Regions from separate parts of the Cytobacillus sp. ABV4_503 genome, predicted to be linked through region 1. Evidence: riboswitches for the same ligand, from Rfam matches in the RefSeq annotation. Region 1 holds a riboswitch; each other region holds the start of a gene.

Region 1 (4,250 bases):
GGAAGAATGTCACCCAGCTTCACTATGCCAAAAAGGGGATCATTACCCCGGAGATGGAGTTTATAGCTATTCGGGAAAATATGGAACCGGAATTTGTGCGGTCTGAAGTAGCAAGAGGGCGGGCGATAATTCCTTCCAATATCAATCATCCTGAGACAGAGCCAATGATTATCGGAAGAAATTTCCATGTAAAAATTAATGCGAATATTGGTAACTCGGCTGTTTCATCCTCAATTGAAGAAGAGGTAGAGAAAATGACCTGGGCTACCCGATGGGGAGCGGATACAATTATGGATCTGTCTACAGGCAAAAATATTCATACTACACGCGAATGGATTATCAGAAACTCTGCCGTTCCGGTCGGTACTGTTCCCATTTATCAGGCCCTTGAAAAGGTTAATGGCATTGCCGAGGATCTTACGTGGGAAGTATACAGGGATACCCTAATCGAACAAGCAGAGCAGGGGGTTGACTATTTTACCATTCATGCAGGTGTCCTTTTGAGGTATGTGCCGCTGTCGGCAAAACGCTTGACCGGAATTGTGTCGAGAGGCGGATCCATTATGGCTCAATGGTGCCTGCATCATCATAAAGAGAACTTTTTATATACGCACTTTGAAGAAATTTGCGAGATCATGAAAGCTTATGATGTGGCCTTCTCCCTGGGGGATGGACTGAGGCCGGGATCGATTGCAGATGCAAATGACGAGGCTCAATTTGCAGAGCTCGAAACACTTGGAGAGCTGACGAAAATTGCCTGGGAACATGATGTCCAGGTAATGGTCGAGGGACCTGGCCATGTTCCAATGCATTTAATCAAAGAGAATATGGATAAACAATTGGAAATCTGTAAAGAAGCACCATTCTACACACTCGGACCCCTTACGACTGATATAGCTCCGGGCTATGACCATATTACCTCTGCAATCGGGGCTGCCATGATAGGCTGGTATGGTACGGCAATGCTTTGCTATGTTACACCTAAAGAACATTTGGGTTTGCCAAATAGAAACGATGTGCGCGAGGGTGTCATCACGTATAAAATTGCCGCTCATGCTGCAGATCTGGCAAAGGGACATCCTGGAGCGCAAAAAAGGGATGATGCCCTGTCAAAAGCCCGTTTTGAATTTCGCTGGAGAGATCAATTTAATCTTTCTTTGGATCCTGAGCGTGCTTTGGAATTTCATGATGAAACACTGCCGGCTGAAGGTGCAAAAACAGCTCATTTTTGTTCCATGTGCGGGCCAAAGTTTTGCAGTATGAGAATTTCTCAGGATATCCGGAATTATGCAAAAGAACATCAGCTTGAAACAAATGAAGCGATAAAGAAGGGACTGGAAGAAAAAGCTGAGGAATTTAATAAAGCCGGGGGAAACATTTATCAGTAGTCTTTTTATAGTTTAATAGAAATTAAATCCGCTGGGGGTGCCTGTTTGCAGGCTGAGATTAAAGCAAAAGCTTTAAGACCCTTGGAACCTGATCTGGCATGCCAGCGTAGGGAAGTGGAGTATCGGGTCTGAATTCCAAGGCCCCATACCGCCGCTTTCTATTTAGAAGGTGGTTTTTTATTTGCACAAAATCTAAAAATAGCACGGGAGCATCCGCAATGAAAAAACAGCTGCATGTTATATCAGATGGAAAGCTTTCTCTAGAGGCCTTTGCTGAAATAGCAGGTGAAGTGGAACCCTTTGCAGATAAGTTCCACTTGAGGGAAAAACATCGAACCGCAAGGGAGCTATATGAAGGAATTGAGCTGCTTTGTAATGAGGGAGTCCCCATTCATAAAATTGTTATAAATGATCGGGTGGATGTTGCATGGACATGTAAGGCAGGTGTACATCTTGCTTTTCACAGCCTTCCAGTCCATGTTGTCAAAATGAATTTTCCAGATATACCCATCGGATGTTCCGTACATTCTCTTGAAGAAGCAGAAGAGGCTGCAAAACAGGGAGCTGGTTATATCCTGTTTGGACACATATTTGAAACCGATTCTAAGAAGGGAGCTCCGCCAAGGGGCACTGGGTCACTGGAGGCTCTCAAAAAGGCAGTAGAAATTCCGGTATTGGCAATTGGAGGCATTAAACCAGAAAAAGTCCCAGAGGTTTTGGAGGCGGGGGCAGATGGCATTGCTGTAATGTCAGGGATTTTGCAGGCAAAGGACCCTGCAGAGGCAGCAAAGCTCTTTTTAAATAAGTTAGATGAGGAGGGGAAATGATGAGGAAAATATTTGACGCCGTTATAGTTGGCGGCGGCATTAACGGTAGCTCCATTGCTTTTCAACTGGCTAAAAGAGGGTATAAAGTGGCCGTTTTGGATAAGGGAAAAATAGCCGGCAAGGCTTCCGGAGCGGCAGCTGGAATTTTAGGAGCCCAAACGGAACTGACAGAAGACGGCCCGCTATTCCAGCTGGCATGCAAAAGCCGCTCCATGTATCAGAGCCTGATTCCTGAACTGGAAGATTTATCTCAAGTGCATATTGGCTATCAAAATAAGGGTGTATATAAAGTGGCGGCTAATAAAGAAGAGGAGCTGGCATTAAAAAGCTTGATAGAAAGCCAGCAAAAAGCGGGTGAGCAGGCCGAATGGTTTTCGATCGATGACCTGATCAAACGTGAACCATTCGTATCAAATAAATTGAGGGGGGCCATGTATATACCGAATGACGGACAAGTACAGGCATATGAATTGTCCCTTGCCTTTGCAAAAGCTTCAATAGCCCTCGGCGCAGAAATATATGAGTATACACATGTATCAGATTTTATTTTAAAAGATAAAAAGGTTTATGGAGTCAGAACCAGCCTGGGAGAACTTCTGGCAGATTCCGTTATTGTTGCTTCCGGGGTCTGGAGCAGGGAGCTTCTTGAAAGAACGGGCCTTTCGCTGCCCATTATTCCGGTTAAAGGCGAGTGCTTCTCGGTCAAGGTTGAAAAACCGCTTGTACAGGGGACGATCTTTTCACATGGATGCTATATCGTTCCAAAGCAATCCGGGAGGCTGGTAGTTGGAGCGACGGTTAAGGTAAATTCATTTGATGAGAAGGTGACCTTTGAGGGAATATCCTTGCTGATGGAAAAGGCTCAAAACCTGGTTCCTGTCATCGCGAATGCGGAATGGGAAGGCGCCTGGACAGGAATTCGTCCGCAATCGGCTGATGGGCAGCCTTTTTTGGGACAACATCCAGCATGTGAAGGGTTATACATTGCAGCTGGGCATTTTCGGAATGGGATCCTCCTTGCCCCGGCAACAGGAGAACTGATGGCAGACATCATGGAAGGCAAAACGGAGCAGCCTAATCCATTTGAGCTGTCCCGCCTTGAATGTTTAGTCCATTCGTCAAAAGGGGTGCTTTTATGAATATTGTCATTAACGGAGATGCTATTGTGCTACCGGAAACAGTTAATTCTGTTTCACGCCTGCTCGAGCACTTTCATTTGGAGCAAAAGGTAGTCATTGTCGAGCTAAACCAGAACATTTTGGATAATTCCACACATGCTGAAACCATACTGACAGACGGGGATCGAATCGAAATTGTACACTTTGTAGGAGGCGGATGATTTGTTGAAAATTGGACCCTATGAATTTAATTCACGGCTGCTGCTCGGAACAGGAAAATATCCAAGCTTTGATGTGCAAAGGGAAGCTGTAGAAGCTTCGGAAGCAGAGGTGCTTACGTTTGCAGTACGCCGTATGAACATTTTTGAAGCGAACCAGCCCAACTTTTTGGAAAAGCTGGATTTAAAGAAATATAAATTACTCCCAAATACGGCAGGAGCAAGTACAGCTGAGGAGGCTGTTCGAATAGCAAGGCTATCCAAAGCTTCCGGGCTCTGCGACATGATTAAGGTTGAGGTTATTGGATGCAGCAAAACACTTCTTCCCGATCCAATAGAAACAATAAAAGCAGCGGAGATTCTATTAGACGAGGGATTTATTGTTCTTCCTTATACCTCTGATGATGTCGTCCTTGCCCGAAAACTAGAAGAAATAGGCTGCCATGCGGTCATGCCATGTGCTTCGCCAATTGGTTCAGGGCAGGGAATCATTAATCCTATTAATCTTCAATTTATTACAGAGCAGGCTGCTGTTCCGATTATTGTGGATGCTGGAATTGGGAGCCCGGCAGATGCGGCATTGGCAATGGAGCTGGGAGCAGATGGTGTGTTATTAAATACGGCTGTCTCCTCTGCCGATGATCCTGTTAAAATGGCAAAAGCAATGAAACTCGCCATTGAAGCAGGAAGGCTGGGCTA
Region 2 (4,250 bases), 770 kb from region 1:
GCTGCAGCATTCTCACCCATCAACACTGCACATTCTTCAAAAAAGAGGTTCCCGATCAGCCGGAGCGGCCGATGGAACCGTTCATCCTGTATACCTAAAATTGAAATGTTCAAATCGATCACCTTTTTTAGTAAATATATTAAATGTGCCGATGTCTTTTTTTGACGGCAGCTGTAAAGTGTCTATTTTTCATGTTGACAAACTTCTTTTAGTGTACAGAAATGGGGAAACAAGGTCAATATAGGCGGAATGATTCCTAATGGATTGCTTATATTATTTATGGTTCTTCTTCCTTTCTCCTTTGGCAATTTCACAAAGCAAAAAAAGAGCCGATTACCTAATCGAACTCTCTTTCATTGATTTTATTTTAATAGATTCATTTTCTTCAGAAAATCAATTGGATGCTGCTTCCGGAAATGTTCTTTAACCATGTAGCTTACCCCGTTCTGGTTATTGGATCGGGTCAGCCAGTCGGCTGCTTTTTTTACTTCTGCAGGGGCATTTCCCATAGCCACACCGAGACCGGCGGCTTCAATCATTTCCAGGTCATCTGCCGAATCGCCTATAACGACCATTTGGTTTCGGGATATTCCGAGATGTTCACATAAATAAAGCAAACCATTCAGCTTTGAAACTCCGGCAGGAACGATATCCATCCGCAGATCACCCAGCTTAATGACTTCTACATTTTCAAACATGCCCCTAATGGCTGCCTTGGCATCCTCAAGGTCTCCTTTATCTTCAAAATACACTTCAATTTTTGGCGGCGTGACCGGCTCATCTAGAATGGTGTCACTTAATGAATCCACAAATTGCTGCGAGTAAAAAATGGGATCCCCGGTTGTAAAAACCGTTTTAGCAAGCATATTGGTATTTAGCTTGGTTTTGTTGGCAAGGGAATATTTTTCGTGCACCAGCCTGATTTGACAGGTAAAGCCTTCAAGCAGGCGCACGATTTCATACGTTTCATCTTCCTGTATCCTTTTTACATATATCGGCTTTTCCTGAGAAGCTGCAATATAAGCCCCCCTGTGTGTGACCAGTAAAGAATTGATTTTCAATGCTTTGGCCGCTTTTTTCGCGGATGGAAAACTTCTAGATGTGACAAGTGTTACATAAATTCCTTTTTGCTGCACATATTCAATGGCTTCTTTTGTTGATTTATGAAGTCTTCCATTTGATTGGAGTAGTGTTCCGTCAATATTTAAAGCAAGCATTCTGTATATCATCCAATTTGCCCCCCTCTTCTCGGTGTAAAATTGTCCTATTACACTTTTATGAAGGGAAGGATTGGAATAGAACATGACATGGACAATGCAGAAATTTTTTATAGCTTTTCTGTGTTAGTGAAGGCGTTTGTCTGTTTTCATAGATCAAATGATTTAAAGAATTATAAATTAGTCATTTACAATTTGGATGCTCCGTATTAAGATGGAGTCAATAAAAACTGCATATCTTATTTTGCACTAGGGGAGCTTTTTGGCTGAGAAGAACAATCCGTTCTGACTCTTATCACCCGATCTGGATAATACCAGCGTGGGGAAGTGCAGGTGAACGGCTATCATTTCTAGTGTATTGATATCATTCAACTGCATTTCCTTATGGGAATGCAGTTTTTTATTTTCATTAGGCTCTTTTCGTGTAAATTGTTGTTTTTCGCTTATTAATATTGTCCGTTGATTTCCGCTCCAGGCTGCTCGCTTTCCGCGGGGCGGGCGGTGAGCCTCCTCGACGCTGCGCGTCTGCGGGGTCTCACCTGTCCCGCTACTCCCGCAGGAGTCTCGCACCTTCCGCTACAATCAACTCAGTAAATCATATACAAAAAGCAACAAACCTTGCGAAAATAGCCTTTCATGAAAACTAAACTAGGAGGATGGAAAGATGCAGGAAAATTTTCTATGCGGAACAAGTGAGATTACAGGGTGCAGGTTTTCGATTTATCCAATGACTGACAGGTTTGTGGATGTTATTTTATCTGCTCTAAAAGAAGTGGATACAAGCAAGGTATGGATGGAAACAGATGATGTGAGCACTTGTGTGCGCGGCAGATCCATTCATGTTTTTGATGTGGTCAAAGCTATTTATCTTGAAGCTGCTAAGCATGGTGATCATGTGGTATTTAACGGCACATTTTCAAATGGCTGCCCTGGGGATACTGCCGGAGATGCTTATCTTGCTGAAAATGAAGAGAAGGCGAATGAAAATAAATCTGCTGGAATCAGCCAGGAAGTCGCTGTACAGTTCGCACTGTATCCGATGGGGATTCCTTCATACATGAACGTCATTATGGAGCAGGTCGAGCTCGCAAAGGATCAGGGAACATTTACTGAAGGTGTCCATTATGCTTCAAGATTAGATGGAGATGCACATGCTGTTTTTAAAACGCTGGAAGATGCATTCCAAAGCTGTAAGAAAAGCGATTCTACTCATATTGTCATGACAGTGAATATGTCTGCGAACAGTCCTTCCAAGAAGGGGGCTGTGTAATATGCTCGAAAAATGGAAACTTCGTGAGGTCATTGTCCTGTCTGTACTCGCTGTTGTGTTTGCAGTTGTATACCTGGTGTTCATGCAATTTGGGAACGTGTTATATGGGATGTTTGGCTTAATCGGCTATGATCTGATTTTTGGCATTTGGTTTATTGTTTCAATCATCGCAGCGTACATAATCAGAAAACCCGGAGCCGCCTTTTTATCGGAAACCGTCGCTGCAGCCATTGAGGTCATGATTGGCAATGCAGTAGGCCCTCGCCTGATTCTTTCAGGCATGATACAGGGGATTGGAGCAGAGGCGGTGTTTGCGGCAACAAAATGGAACAACTACCGGACATGGGTTTTAATTGCTGCCGGCATGGGCTCTTCTGTTACAAGCTTTATTTGGGGCTATTTCATTTCAGGCTATGCAGCCCTCTCACCCGGTTATGTAGCTGCCATGTTTTTCGTGAGACTGATTAGCGGCGCTTTGCTTGCCGGATTGCTGGGGAAATGGCTCAGTGAGAGTCTTGCAAAAACTGGTGCATTAAACAGCTTTCCTATAGGAAAAGAGCTGAAAAGGGGAAAATCGGAAAATGGCATTACAGTATAGCCAGCCTCTATTAATAACAGAACAGCTGTCCTTCCGTCATGAAGATGAGAAGAATCCTGTTTTTAAGAATTTGAATTTTAGTCTTTATCCAGGGGAAGCTGTTCTATTATTGGGCCCCAGCGGCTGCGGAAAAAGTACGCTTGCTTTCTGCTTAAATAAATTGTATCCGGAAGCCATTGATGGAGAACTGGAAGGCACCATTTCTTTCAAGGGAAAAATGCTGGAGGAATTCCGGCCAGGTGAAATTAATCGGCACATCGGCATTGTGTTTCAGGATCCAGAAAGCCAGTTTTGCATGACAACAGTTGAAGAAGAGCTGGCATTCGGACTTGAGAATATGAAAACACCTCCTGAAGAAATTGAGAACAAGATTGATGAAGCACTGGAACTTGTTCATCTTCTGCCATTTAAGCATGCCTTAATCCACACCCTTTCGGGGGGACAAAAGCAAAAACTTGCACTCGCATGTGTATTGTCATTAAAACCGGATATCCTGATTTTGGATGAACCGACAGCAAACCTTGACCCGGCTTCAAGCTATGAACTTACCCGCATCATCAAAGAGCTTAAAGAGGAGCAATCCTTATCCCTTCTAATAATTGAGCACAAGCTGGATGATTGGATTGATTTGACCGACCGCTGCTTGGTGCTAAACCGGGATGGCGAAATTTTATTTAATGGAAGCACTGCCGACTGCTTTGATAAGTATGCAGAAGAACTTCTGCTTGAGGGTATCTGGCTGCCAAGCCCGGTAAGAGCCGGCCTATTAGGAAAAAAAGCAGGGATTTACAAAGGGGAAAAACTTCCGTTAACTGATCGGGAATTAATTGCTGGATTTGTAAATCCCTATGCTTCACTTCATATTTTAGATAAAAGGAAGACTATTCATCAAGGCTTTGAAGAACAGGTCATCCTAACCGCAGAGAATCTTTCTTTTTATAAAGATGGGAAGGATCTGCTTAAAAATATTAGTTTTTCGGTTAAAAAAGGTGAATTTGTGGCAATAGCCGGTTCAAATGGATCAGGAAAAACAACGCTTTCCAGACTGCTGGCAGGATTATATGCTCCATCCAAAGGCAATATTCTTTTTAATGACCGCTCCCTTTCCCATTGGAAGGAACAAGAGTTAAGGCTAAAATTAGGTAACGTTTTTCAGAATCCCGAG
Region 3 (4,250 bases), 1.0 Mb from region 1:
CTAAAATTCGGTCAGAAAGGTAAATGGCTTCTTCAATATTGTGAGTTACGAACAGAATTGTGGGTTTATGCTCATTCCAAATATCAAGAAGCCATTTTTGCATATCATGGCGGGTAAGTTCATCTAAAGCAGAAAAAGGTTCATCCAGCAAAATGATTGGCTGCGGGCTTAATAATGCCCGGATAAAGGCAGCCCTTTGCTTCATCCCCCCTGATAATTCATGAGGATATGCATTTTCATAGTCACCGAGACCAGCTTTTTGAAGCATCTTTTTTGCCGTTTCCGAATCGGATTTACCCATTAGCTCCTGGCCAAGCAGAACGTTTTGAAGAATGGTTCTCCATGGCATCAGGGAAGGTGTCTGGGGCATATAGCTTATTGAACCGCGTTTGCCGTTGATCTTCACATTCCCAAGCGTTATGGACCCTTCGTCAGGCAGGAGCATCCCGCCAATGAGGTTGAAAAGGGTGCTCTTGCCGCTCCCTGAAGGGCCTAAAATCGAAACAAATTCCCCTTCATTTATATGAAAACTTAAATTGTCTAAAACCTGATTTGAATCAAAACTTTTGGTTAAATGATTAACTGATAATTGTATCATTTCCTGGCACTCTCCCGTGACTTCCATTTAATCAGCAAACGTTCAGCCAGTAATATTCCTCCAAAAAACAGCAAGCTTAACAGCATAATGGTAAAAATGGCAACAAAAACACGGTCCGTCCTAAATGAAGAAGAGGCTAAAGTCATATAAACACCTATTCCTGCTTTAGCTCCGAGCCATTCGGATATTACAGCACCCATCACACTATAGGTTGCGGAGATTTTTAGCCCTGAAAATAAAGAAGGAAGGGAATAGGGAAGCTCCAGCTTCCAAAAAAGCTGACCTTTGCTGGCACCTGCCATCAGCATATAATGCCTAAGTTCTCCGGGGGTTTGGCGAAAGCCGTCCAATGCAGCAACTGTAATGGGGAAGAAACAAACCAGCGTGATGACAATCAGCTTTGGAAGTATCCCGAAACCAAACCATACAACCAGCAAAGGAGCCAGTACAATTATAGGCACATTCTGTGAAAGTATGAGGAGAGGGTAAACCGACTCCCTTATAAAAGGCAATAAGTGCAGAATAACAGCTGTGAGTAATCCTATGACGGCGCCAATGAGAAATCCCAATAGGGAAAGCATGACTGTCGATTGAAGATGAAGGCGGAAGCCCTCCCAGCCCGAAATCGCTTCATGAACGATATCTGTCGGCGGAGGCAGGAGCCATGCAGGAACTTCTGCCAGATTTACTGCCAATTCCCAAAGAATGAATAAAAGAAGGAGAACCGCAGCCGGCCTCCATCCTTTTCTGAATACATTTATCATGAACGGTATTTCTCCGTTAAATCACTCATTTCAATACCGTCCGGCTGATATAGAACCTTAACCTGTGAAATTACATTGCTGCTTCCTTTTTCAATCATTTTTCTGTTCATATCGGCTATGATTTTTAATAAATGGTCTAAATCGCCTTCCATCGTGGTTTCTAGGGGATGCACCTCGTGCTTAACACCAGATTGCTGAATAACATTAATTGCTTCATCAACGTAAGGTATAACATTTTCCCCATCTTTTGTTTTCGGTATGATCTGAATGCTTACAAGTGCGTTTGCCATAGTTGAACTCTCCTTATTCCGGCAGGAAGTCATTTGTAAATGCTTTGCCGGCATCTAATTCTTTATCTAATAGACCATTATCATGCATCCAGTCTGCATAGTTTTCCCAGACTGCAAGCTTTTGTTCACCCCATCTTGGAGCATCATCCTGATAGCGGGGGGATAGCCATTCCTGGCTCTTTTTGACCAATTCGCTGTCAAGGTCCGGAGCATTTTTTAACAAAATATCTGCTGCTTCGCCAGGCTGATCGATTGCAAATTCATAACCTCTGGATGCTGCTTTTACAAATGCTTTGACAGTATCCGGGTCATCTGCAATCATTTTTTCGCTGGTTGCGAGAACGGGCGTGTAGTAATCCAGTTTTTTTGAGTAGTCGGTAAGGTAGACCATATTAATCTTTTCCCCCCGAAGTTCTGCTTCTACACCTGTCCATCCGTAATAAATCCATGCGAAGTCTATATCTCTTTTAACAGCTGTGAAAAAGTCAGCATCTCCCATGTTAACAATTGAGACATTATCAACATTGGCGTTTTCCTTCTTCATTAGGGAATCTATTACAGATTTTTCTACAGGAGCTCCCCAGCCGCCATAAGTTTTTCCTTCAAAGTCTTTCGGCGATTTAATGTTTTTTTCAGCAGGGGATGCAAAACCGGAAGTATTATGCTGTATTACAGCTGCTATTGATACAAGGGGAACTCCCTGTACACGGGCTTCCGTGATGCTTTCCTGATAGCTGACACCGAAATCAGCCTTGCCTGATGCAGTCAATTGATCTGCACCTGCTTCACCTGGCATTATAATTTCGACATCGAGCCCTTCTTCTTTAAAATATCCTTTGTCCTTTGCGGCATATAAGCCGGTATGATTGGTATTGGGTGTCCAATCCAATACAACAGTAACTTTTTTCAAATCTTGTTTGCTGTCTGCATCTTTGCTTCCAGTCTGATTATCCGCTCCATTGCCGGCACAGCCTGAAAGAAACAGAAGTGAACAGATAGCCGCAATCCACTTTTTCATAAATAATCCTCCTAAAACCTTTATGTAATAAGGAAAGTTAATGATAGTCTGCCCTGAAAAATAAAAACGCCCCGGTATAAACCAGGGCGCATATAAAAACATTTAGTATGTTTAAGAATATGTTCCCTACGCTGCTATGAGCCAGATCAGGTTCAAAGGGTCAGCATCTTAATGATGAAGTCTCAACCGGCATACCGGTTCCCCTACATTTCCTGCTATTTAATTTTGACAGCATAAATACTTTCCATCATTATTATAGCAAATAATATCAAAATGGACAGAAAATAATTATTTCATCTCTATCGTCCTGCTTTCTTTCCAGATTTTGAATTTTTCAAGTTCACCTGTAATTTGGCTAACGGCAAAACCAAGTACTGCTGCATCATCTAAAATTCCCATTCCTATTAAAAAGTCAGGAACAAGGTCTATAGGGGAAACAAAGTATAGGACGGAAGCAATAATAAAGATAACCGATTTTCTTGAAATATGCCGGTAATCGCCTTTAGACCATGCCTTAACCAAATCGATCAGAAGCTGAAACTTTTCCCATATATCACTTAATGAAGATTTATTTTTATCTGCTTTAAGTGTAGCCTTTCTTAGCAGTACTTTTGTTTTTTCAGGGTCTTCCGCATAACGTTTGGCCCTGGCAGAAAATTTTTTATAGCCGTCCTTATAATCTTTCGTTTCTATTTCAGGCATAGCTATCACTCCTATATTTGATAATTCGCATAAACAGTTATAATCTAGTATTTACCGCATACCTGACATGACATAAACATTTCACCGGGAGAAATAAATGGAAATCAAATTTAACCTGTGACAAAACCTTATTGGGGGCTGATATCTATGCTTGAGAAATGGCTTCAGGAATCAAATTATACAGTAATATTAACTGGAGCAGGAATGTCGACGGAAAGCGGACTTCCTGATTTCAGGTCTGCCAATAATGGATTATGGAATGGGAAAGATCCTGGAAAAATAGCCAGTACAGAAGCATTAAATGAAAATGTGAACGAGTTTATTGAATTTTATCGGCACAGGGTAATCGGGCTTAAGGAGTGCAATCCCCATAAAGGGCACTATATTCTTGCAGATTGGGAAAAGAGAGATATTATTAAGAGCATTATCACCCAGAATGTGGATGGATTTCATGGACTGGCGGGAAGTAAAAAAGTATCAGAGCTCCATGGGAATTTGCAGACACTCCATTGCCAGAAGTGTAAAAAAGAGTTCCCGAGCGAAGGGTATTTGCATGGACAATTCCAATGTAATTGCGGTGGTGTGCTCCGTCCTTCAGTAGTTCTGTTTGGGGAAATGCTTCCTGAGGAGGCTTTAGATTTCGCAGAAGATGAAACAGAAAAGGCAGAACTTTTTATTGTTCTGGGATCATCCTTGAATGTAACACCTGCAAATCAGTTTCCGCTGATTGCCAAACAAAACGGGGCAAAACTGGTGATTATTAATTTGGAACCTACGGACTTCGATATTTATGCTGATGAAGTGATCCATAACCGCAAAATTGGTGAAGTATTAGAAGATCTTGATAGAGTCTTTAATAGTGAAAAAACGTGAATTCA

What was found. Region 1 has a riboswitch for thiamine pyrophosphate ahead of ACXAD1_RS01090 (thiamine phosphate synthase). Riboswitches for the same ligand answer to the same signal wherever they lie in the genome.
Region 2: linked by a shared signal. The riboswitch ahead of ACXAD1_RS05090 (YkoF family thiamine/hydroxymethylpyrimidine-binding protein) and the one ahead of ACXAD1_RS01090 (thiamine phosphate synthase) in region 1 are both predicted to bind thiamine pyrophosphate.
Region 3: linked by a shared signal. The riboswitch ahead of ACXAD1_RS06390 (ABC transporter substrate-binding protein) and the one ahead of ACXAD1_RS01090 (thiamine phosphate synthase) in region 1 are both predicted to bind thiamine pyrophosphate.

What each region holds. Positions count from the first base shown of each region.
Region 1 covers NZ_JBSWTH010000001.1:214,014-218,263, forward strand. The annotation lists gene thiC (phosphomethylpyrimidine synthase ThiC) at 1-1,388, shown strand, start outside; TPP riboswitch at 1,412-1,518, shown strand; gene ACXAD1_RS01090 (thiamine phosphate synthase) at 1,607-2,215, shown strand; gene thiO (glycine oxidase ThiO) at 2,215-3,354, shown strand; gene thiS (sulfur carrier protein ThiS) at 3,351-3,554, shown strand; gene ACXAD1_RS01105 (thiazole synthase) at 3,556-4,250, shown strand, end outside.
Region 2 covers NZ_JBSWTH010000001.1:982,320-986,569, reverse strand. The annotation lists gene ACXAD1_RS05100 (coproporphyrinogen III oxidase) at 1-113, opposite strand, end outside; gene ACXAD1_RS05095 (Cof-type HAD-IIB family hydrolase) at 363-1,229, opposite strand; TPP riboswitch at 1,459-1,560, shown strand; gene ACXAD1_RS05090 (YkoF family thiamine/hydroxymethylpyrimidine-binding protein) at 1,882-2,487, shown strand; gene ACXAD1_RS05085 (ECF transporter S component) at 2,489-3,085, shown strand; gene ACXAD1_RS05080 (ABC transporter ATP-binding protein) at 3,069-4,250, shown strand, end outside.
Region 3 covers NZ_JBSWTH010000001.1:1,245,227-1,249,476, forward strand. The annotation lists gene ACXAD1_RS06375 (ABC transporter ATP-binding protein) at 1-598, opposite strand, end outside; gene ACXAD1_RS06380 (ABC transporter permease) at 595-1,362, opposite strand; gene ACXAD1_RS06385 (thiamine-binding protein) at 1,359-1,652, opposite strand; gene ACXAD1_RS06390 (ABC transporter substrate-binding protein) at 1,666-2,670, opposite strand; TPP riboswitch at 2,777-2,885, opposite strand; gene ACXAD1_RS06395 (YkvA family protein) at 2,959-3,372, opposite strand; gene ACXAD1_RS06400 (NAD-dependent deacylase) at 3,520-4,245, shown strand.